Regions from separate parts of the Aliivibrio sp. 1S128 genome, predicted to be linked through region 2. Evidence: predicted binding sites of a transcription regulator. Region 2 holds the regulator's gene; the other holds the start of a gene.
The links. Region 2 encodes PurR, which represses purine synthesis genes. Its sites were predicted from a motif close to TNANGNAAACGTTTNCNTNA; they were not measured.
Positions count from the first base shown of each region.

Region 1: the regulator PurR is predicted to act here: its motif matches at 2,352-2,371, upstream of A6E03_RS09140 (phosphoribosylaminoimidazolesuccinocarboxamide synthase).

Region 1 covers NZ_MAJV01000058.1:299,483-303,684, forward strand. Annotated here, with positions in the region: gene A6E03_RS09125 (DUF342 domain-containing protein) at 1-1,141, opposite strand, end outside; gene A6E03_RS09130 (glutaredoxin domain-containing protein) at 1,210-1,497, opposite strand; gene A6E03_RS09135 (YggN family protein) at 1,519-2,265, opposite strand; gene A6E03_RS09140 (phosphoribosylaminoimidazolesuccinocarboxamide synthase) at 2,442-3,545, shown strand; gene A6E03_RS09145 (outer membrane beta-barrel protein) at 3,621-4,094, opposite strand.
Region 2 covers NZ_MAJV01000106.1:104,351-108,552, forward strand. Annotated here, with positions in the region: gene A6E03_RS14045 (sensor domain-containing diguanylate cyclase) at 1-871, opposite strand, end outside; gene A6E03_RS14050 (TfoX/Sxy family DNA transformation protein) at 1,122-1,709, opposite strand; cyclic di-GMP riboswitch class I at 1,836-1,922, opposite strand; gene purR (HTH-type transcriptional repressor PurR) at 2,078-3,085, opposite strand; gene torD (molecular chaperone TorD) at 3,359-4,006, opposite strand.

The DNA of each region.
Region 1 (4,202 bases), on a different contig from region 2:
CATTCTTACTTTTTATAAAACTTTGGATTGAATGTAATCCTAGTTCAATGTCTCCAGAGGCTTGTAAATTTGCTGATTGCACAAATTTAGCGATGATCTTACCGCCAGCTTTAACAAAGCACGAATATTCTTCACCATCTTCAACTTGATGGCCAATAATACCTTTCATTGCAATAACATCACCATGAGCTTGAACATCTGCTGATTCAATAAAACCTCCGACAGTGACACTGCCTGTCGCTCTTACTATCATATCAGCAGCAATATCACCACTCACAATCACACTGCCTTTAAATTTCACATGCCCTGTAGAAATATCAACCGCATTCAAACATAAAGCATTATCGACATCTGCCCCATCTTTGTTAATCCACGGCATTCCTGAAATAGTCGCAATAACTAATTCTGGATCATGTGGTGAAATTGCTGCACCTTTACCGACACGAAGTTTGTGATTCTTACCTGGTGTAGCAGGAATAATCTCACCTTTTACGGTGTACCCTTCAGTACCTTTGGTTGGAGGGGTGCGTCGTATCAATTCATCGCCTTCAGAAACCGTAATCGTTTCACCTAAATCACGCATATCAACTTTATCAGCTTCGCCTTCTTTTTCTTGAGGTTTCAAAGCTTGCTCTCGAAAATCTTCGACTAGAGGTGTAAAGCTTGCATTTGCACCATCAACTGGCTCTTTTCCTTTCGCTACGACCAAAGATATACGTTCTCCCGCCATTAAATTTCGGCTAAGGAACATCATTTTCTTCAAGGCATTTTTACTGATACCACGAGTAATTTTCATACTGGTTAATGCGGTAATAATGTCATTACTAGCTAAATCTTTACCACCATAAGCACCAATAACCGCCATGGTTGCTTTCATGTCACGATCTTCAATGGCAATGATAACTTCTGCATCACGTCGCGTAGCTACTATGCGTTCTTGATGATGTGCAATCATACCGTTTTTAACATCTTGTATAACTGATGTAATAATTTTTTCATCAAAATGAAAACTATGCGCATTAATCTCTTCTAAACGATCTTTAAAGTTCTTTAATGTCGGTTCTTCATCCGGCTGAAACTCATCAGGAAAATGCAGTACAACCACTGAATCATCCATTAATGTTAGAAGAGATTTCCACATATTTTTATTACTCTTATTTATTATGCACTGACTAAGTGAACGGTATGATTATTATTTGCTAATGTATTCTACAGCTCAAAACTTCCAAGATCCATGCCGGTATCTTGACGTTCAAAAAACGCCACTAAATCGTCATGTCCACCAATGTATTTACCATCTAGGTAAATTTGAGGCACGGTATTCACTGTTATTCCTTCTTTTTCTTGAATTAACGCTACCATGTCTTCTTTACTTAATTCGGTATCTAACGTTAATATTTTGTACGCTATATTCTTAGCGTCCAAAATCGCTTTTGCTTTAACACAAAATGGGCATATTGTTTTTGAAAAAATAATCGTTTCTGTTGTGTCGAACATAATCTGCTGTCTCTTTATTAATTAAATGGTAAATACTGGGTATGCTTTTAATTCAGGAATAAGTTGATGTAAATCTTGCTCTTCTGCTGCAATGTCTTTTGCTGAATCACACAATTCTTGAGCTTCTTGTTTTACTTCTACTCGATGTTCTTCCATTTTTGATTTCATTGCTGTTTGTGCATCGGCAAACTGCTGTTGTAATTCAGAGAAATTCAATTCCCCTTCTGTCATTTTATCTGATAATGAATTAAAAACACTCGCAAATATCTCTTTATCAAGACTTTTAATCATGACTTCAAAATCTTGTTTCCAAGTCGTATTTACTTCTTTAAAAAAGTCGTGCTCTAAAATTAGATTTTTACCTTGATAGAATTTTTGTTTCGCGGTTACTCCATATTCATCAATTTTGATTTTTACAGCATCAAATGAGCCTTCTGCATCAAAAGAGGTTTCAATTTCGCTCACAAAATCGTTAGCAGCCGCAATACCTTTATCAGTAAAATCGACAACGGTTGGAATATAATCAGACACTTGTTGCTGGTACTTTTCAACAGCTTGCTTTTGTGACGCCGTTAAATCAAGTTCTTTGCCATTAACATATACTCGACCATCATGATCTATTCTCAATTTATCTTGAGCGTTATCAACTTTAACTTCTCCTGATGGAGTAAGTACTACATCATTTTCAACATTCACTGGACACATGTTTGCCCAACTGTTGCTTGAAATCATTAACATAGCTAAAGCAATGATATTTTTAGTTCGCATAAGTGCCCTATTGAGTTATTTATTTTATATGTATTAGTCTAACTTATTGACGCTCACTAGCTCAACTCAGTTTTTTAGTGAAAATAAAAAGCAAACGTTTGCTTTTCTAGTGGTAGTCATTAATAGTTCTGGTATGATGCTTCCTGTATTTAAACCGTTTATATAGGAATTCTATAATGAGTCTTTCCGAACAAGTACTTGCTGTTAATGATGATCTGCCAATTCGTACCAATAAACCCGTGCACAGTGGTAAGGTTCGTTCTGTCTATTGGTTAACAGAAGAAGACAGCCGCCGCCTTATCAAAGAAAAAGGCTACAATGTCGCTTCTGACGCACCTTTAGCTATCATGGTTATCAGCGATCGTATCTCTGCATTCGATTGTATTTGGCATGGTGAAGGCGGACTTAAAGGAATTCCTGGCAAGGGCGCAGCGTTAAACGCTATTTCTAATCATTGGTTCCAGCTATTTAAAGATAACAACTTAGCTGACAGCCATATTCTTGATATTCCTCACCCGTTTGTATGGATTGTTCAAAAAGCAAAACCTGTCATGATTGAAGCCATTTGCCGTCAATATATTACCGGTTCTATGTGGCGTGCTTATACCAATGGTGAGCGTGATTTTTGTGGGATTCAAATTCCAGAACGCTTAGAAAAAGACGAACAGTTACCTGAATTACTATTAACACCCTCAACTAAAGGGGTTTTAAAAGGAATAGAAGGCGTTCCTGAAGTCGATGATGTAAACATTACTCGTAAGAATATTGAAGATAACTACGCGAAATTTAATTTTTCTTGTGAAGAAGACATCGCATTGTATGAGAAGTTATTAAAAGAAGGCTTTGCGGTTATTTCTAAGGCATTAAATAAAGTCGATCAAATATTTGTTGATACAAAATTTGAATTTGGTTATGTGAATGATTCTCAAGGCAATGAAAAATTGATTTATATGGATGAGGTAGGTACACCTGATTCATCACGTATATGGGATAAAGAAGCATATCGTTCAGGTCATATCATTGAGAACTCTAAAGAAGGTTTCCGTCAGTTCTTATTAAATCACTTCCCTGAACCAGATATTCTTTTAAATAAAAACAGAATGGATGAGCGCTTTGCTTTAGCTAAAAAGAATGCACTGCCATTAGAAGCAATGATGGATTTGTCTAAAACCTATTTAGACATCGCAGCTAAAATTACTGGAGCTCCAATCAAGCTTAGTGACAACCCAAAAGCAGAAATCATTAAAGTATTAAAAGAAGAATATCAATTAGTTGATTAATATTTAACTTTTTAGCTTAAAAAAATGGCGACCACATTGGTCGCCATTTTTGCATTCAAACAATCAACGCTGTGATTATAAGAAATGAACCGTTAGGTTTAGTGATGCAAAATCAATATTTTCGCTACCAACGGTGAAATTGTTGTAACCAGCACCAACAGTAAACATTGGGATGATGCTGTATTCAACACCTAGAGCAAAGAATGGGTCAAGACCATCATCTTTACGGTAACCGTCAGCTTCCCAGCTGTGCATACCTGCTTTGCCGTAAACGTGCAGTGGACCAAAGTCGATACTTGGTTTAACTGCGAAGTTAACAGAAGTCACATCTGTTGTTTCACTTCCAAAGTCATAAGAACCTAGATTCCAAGCACCCATCTCTAAACCGATGAAAGGAAGAATACCTGTACCAATGTGAGCACCGTATACCGTTGAGCTTTCGCCTCTGTAATCAGCAGAACCTACTTGTGCACCACCATAAATCCATGAGTCAGCTGCTGCTGTTACTGATACGCTCGCTAGAGCTAACGCTAAAAGTGTCTTTTTCATTTTCAATCCTATTTTTGAAAAGGGAACGGCAATCTTTGCCGCTCTTTTTTATCTTATTAATTATAAAGCAATTAATATGCCGACATTATCTATAGTTTAGGTTATACC
Region 2 (4,202 bases):
ATGCCCAGCACTCTTCAGGTGCGTAAGTTTTACTGCCAGGCCACGCGCCACCCCAATCAAGCTTTACTAGTAACTGATTTCTAGAGGAACGCATTAAGGATACAACACCGTTCACATCCCCTAAAATTCTAGGGAGGATATCCTCTACCACCATTTGAGCTTCATTAATTGAATTACAGGCTGCCAGCATAGTTGCAAGGCGATGTAAGAGTTCTATTTCTTGAGTTCGTTGTTCAATACGCTCTTCTTGTAAGTCTTGCTCATTTTGAACTTGTTGTTGAATCAGTTTATTACTTAGTAAGGACGAAGCGATAACAAGTACGATATTAATACTCATTAAAATAATTAAAATATTCATCAACTCTTCCACCATTGCATCAATGCGAGTTAATGGCGTAGCTGCTCTAAGGATGTACGTAGAACCTTGATATTCGAATGATTTTGCTGAATACAGTAAGTTTTTAAAGCGAGATGTACTAAAGCGAGTCGAAGTGCCATACCCAAAGTTTTGAGCGTTGACGATCTCTTGTCTGTTTAGATGATTTTCAAGTTGTAAAACAGAACTTAAAGAAATATCACTATCGGCAATCGGGGTTCCGTCAGATGTAATTAATGTTATATGATCTTCTTTGGCAATCACTAGTTTCGTTTTTATGTAAACATCTAATGATTTTAAATCGGTAAAAGAAATATTATCGTCGTTAATGTCTTTAATAAGACGAGTTATTTCTTCAGATAAGCTGCCTTCTACCTTATGTTCAAGCCAGTTTGACAGTGTTGAATTGAATACAAATAAACCAAGCGTTATCGTTAATATCGTTGATATTATAGGTAAATAAAGCCATTTTTTGCTAATGGTATTTTTTTTCATCCATGCACCTTGTAAAACGTGAACTGTTTAACAGTTTTTTATTCCATATATTGGGGGTGAGATTAACTGATAGTGATATAAACTAACAGCGATTATTGTCGTGAAGATGTAAAACGTGGAGGATTATCGCTTTTTAACTAAATGAATGATAATAACGATTGGATGAGATGTGAAAGGTAGGATATCAAAGAAAATAACGCCTTAATCTATATTTTTTAGATAGCAAATAAGATTAAGGCGTATATATTTATTATAATAGTTTTCTTAATTCACTTCGTGTTTCAGCTGAAACAACAGACCAATGCGTACCTTTAATCGCTCCTTCAAGAGACCAAAGTAATTCATCACTTACACTACTTGAGTGTGTCTGTTGAATCGCTTTATAGGCATTTACAGAGCCGGTGTCACGTAATTCATCCACGGTATTAATTCCTGCTTTTTTAAGCATTCTTTCCGTAGCTAATCTGAGATTTGGTAAATCTTTAATACGTGATGGGCCTGCGGCCTGTTGTTTTTCTTTATCATTTTTAGCGACATCTAAAGCAGTAATCGCTTGAATTAAGATAGAGTCAGGATCTTCCCAACAATGAGTTGAAATTGCAAAATACTTAGTGACAACAGGAAAACCACGTTTTTTATAAACATAAGGTTCAAACCCTTGCTCTTTAAATAAGTTGATAGTTTCACTACTCGCTCTCAAATGCAGCTTGTCTTGAACAACAAGAGCAAACATGGTGCTATCAATAAAAATGCCAAAACCACCAAACATTGAGCGTGAAGTGATAGTGCCTAAAGATGACAGTAATCGAAGTGATTCTTTTAGTACTGGTTTATCCATTGCAATAATTCTCGGTTAGTAAGTCTACGTCACTAAACAACTGAGCCCGAGGAAATAGTAGCAAGTTCAAAATAAGGCATTGTTATTTTAAAGTAAAAATTAACAATACCAGAGAGATTACTTACCATCGGCAACCCCGCTACCTTATATTTTTCAATACGTAGGCCGGAGGCTTTGCGTCCTGCACTTTCGCACAGTTTGCCCTGTTCGTGACTTCGTTGATGATATAGCAATCAATAAAGGTAGTTATTGCGGAATTAAGTATAGTGTGATCTTGCTTCAAAAAATTTATTTTTATTTTTGTTAAGTTGGTTCAAGTTTTAGATATTATTTGAACCAACCCTCATTTATGGCAAAGAAAATAACCGCTATTTAGTACGATCTAAGACACTGCTTCGAGATACCACCTCGGGTTGCATTTCAAAAACACGACGTTCGTGGTGCTTATCTTTAATGCGTTCCAATAAGATTTCGACAGCGGTTTTACCTACTCGGCGTTTAGGCTGATGGATCGTCGTTAGCGGTGGTGAAAAGTAAGCTGAAAGTTCTATATTATCGTAGCCAATAATAGAAATATCTTCAGGAACTCGTAAACCAGATTGCTTAATTCGACTGATTGCAGCCAGAGCCATAATATCGTTAAAACAAAATAAAGCCGTAGGACGTACTTCCATAGCTAATAATTTATCAACGGCTTTTGATGCAGAAGCACATTCAAAATCACCTTCTAAGATCCATTCTGATTTAAATGGTAAGTTAGCTTCTTCATGAGCACGTTGAAAACCATGAACACGTTCTTTACACGTAGTTTTGTCCGCTTGGCCTGTAATACAAGCAATTTGAGTATGACCATTTTCAATCAAATGTTTTGTTGCTAAATAGCCACCTTTTTCAGAGTTATCAATGATCTTATCTGTGCGAGGGCTGTCTGGGCCCCAATCCATAATAACCATTGGTAATTCTGTATTTTTTTCAAGTAACGCTAATAACTGCTCATTAAGGTCTGAACACATAACCAATAAGCCATCTACTCGTTTTTCAGAAAGCATACGAAGGTAATGTTTTTGTTTATCTAAATCGCCTTCAGTGTTACACATAAATAGTGTGTAACCTTGTTTGTAGCAGTAATTTTCAACCCCGTGCATTACTTCAGCAAAAAATGGGTTAAATGATTGAGTTACTAGCATGCCAATAGTACGTGTCGTATTGCACTTTAAACTACGAGCAACCGCACTAGGGGCATAGTTTAACTCTTCAACTGCTTCCCATACGCGCTTTTGAGTTGCTTCTGCAACAAAGCGAGTTTTGTTAATCACATGAGAAACAGTGGTGGTAGAAACCGCAGCAATTCTTGCAACGTCTTTAATAGTAGCCATATAAAAGCCTTAAATAGGTAAATAAGGGGCTATTTATGTTCCAACAAAATAGAGAGTTTTGTCTTGGTATGATGGAAGATAAATAGGCCCTGGTTATAAATGAAAAAAACCGCTAAAAATGCGGTTTTCATTTAATGTTCGATTTTATCGTTTGCGCTCACATTTTATAGATAAAGCATAGTGCAAACAATTATTGATTTAGTAAATTTTGTTAGCGATTTGATTTATATCACATGACTGTAACGATATTGTATCAACATACGAAGTCATTAATTACTCACCTGTAAGAAAAGTAACGTCAAGTTGTAGAAAGGTTACAAGAAACGAGGTTACTGCAGCATAAAAACCGAAGTCATCTCTTTCTTTACAAATATGGTTGAATTTAGGTGTCCAAGACAAAAGTTGAGCATTGATGAATGACAATTGGGCATTCATATATTCTTCAAATTCTTCTTCAGATGTTTTTTGATTTGTCATTAGAATTAAATTTCCAAGAAAATCTAATTCAATAGCGATATGATCTGCAGGTTCGTTGAACTCAGACTTTTGAGCTATATTGTATTTAGCTAATAATTCACGCATATCTTGAGCAGGTTTTGCATTAAGAAGACCTGATTTATCTAAATATATAGAAGCATAAGGAAGGGCACTGTTTTTATCTGAACCTAAAAAAGCGGTACAGAAATCAGCAGATAGCTCTAACTGTGCATCGTCACGAGTTTGAAGTTGATTTAACTTTTCAATTAACGCGTTGATTGTATCTGTTAATTCAGGTGTTTTTCCTAAATCAGATAAAAAGGTACGTACCTCAAAGCTATTGTATTGCTCTAGTTGCTCAGTTGTTAATTCACTTGCTAATAAGCTAGATAGCCACCAGTAAATTTCAGCACGTTGTTTGTTAAATTCAGTTAATTCGTTCATGTATTTTTGCTCCAAGAAATTTATTTAAGAATTGTACTGGATAAGTATGAAAAGGAATAGCACCTATCATTAACAGGCTGTATAAGGATATGTGTAAAAATTAAATAAACCGTTTTTGTTAATAATTGTTTTGAATCAATTAAACAATAGAAATATCAATTGAGAGTTGGCATTATTACAAAATATGAATAGAATA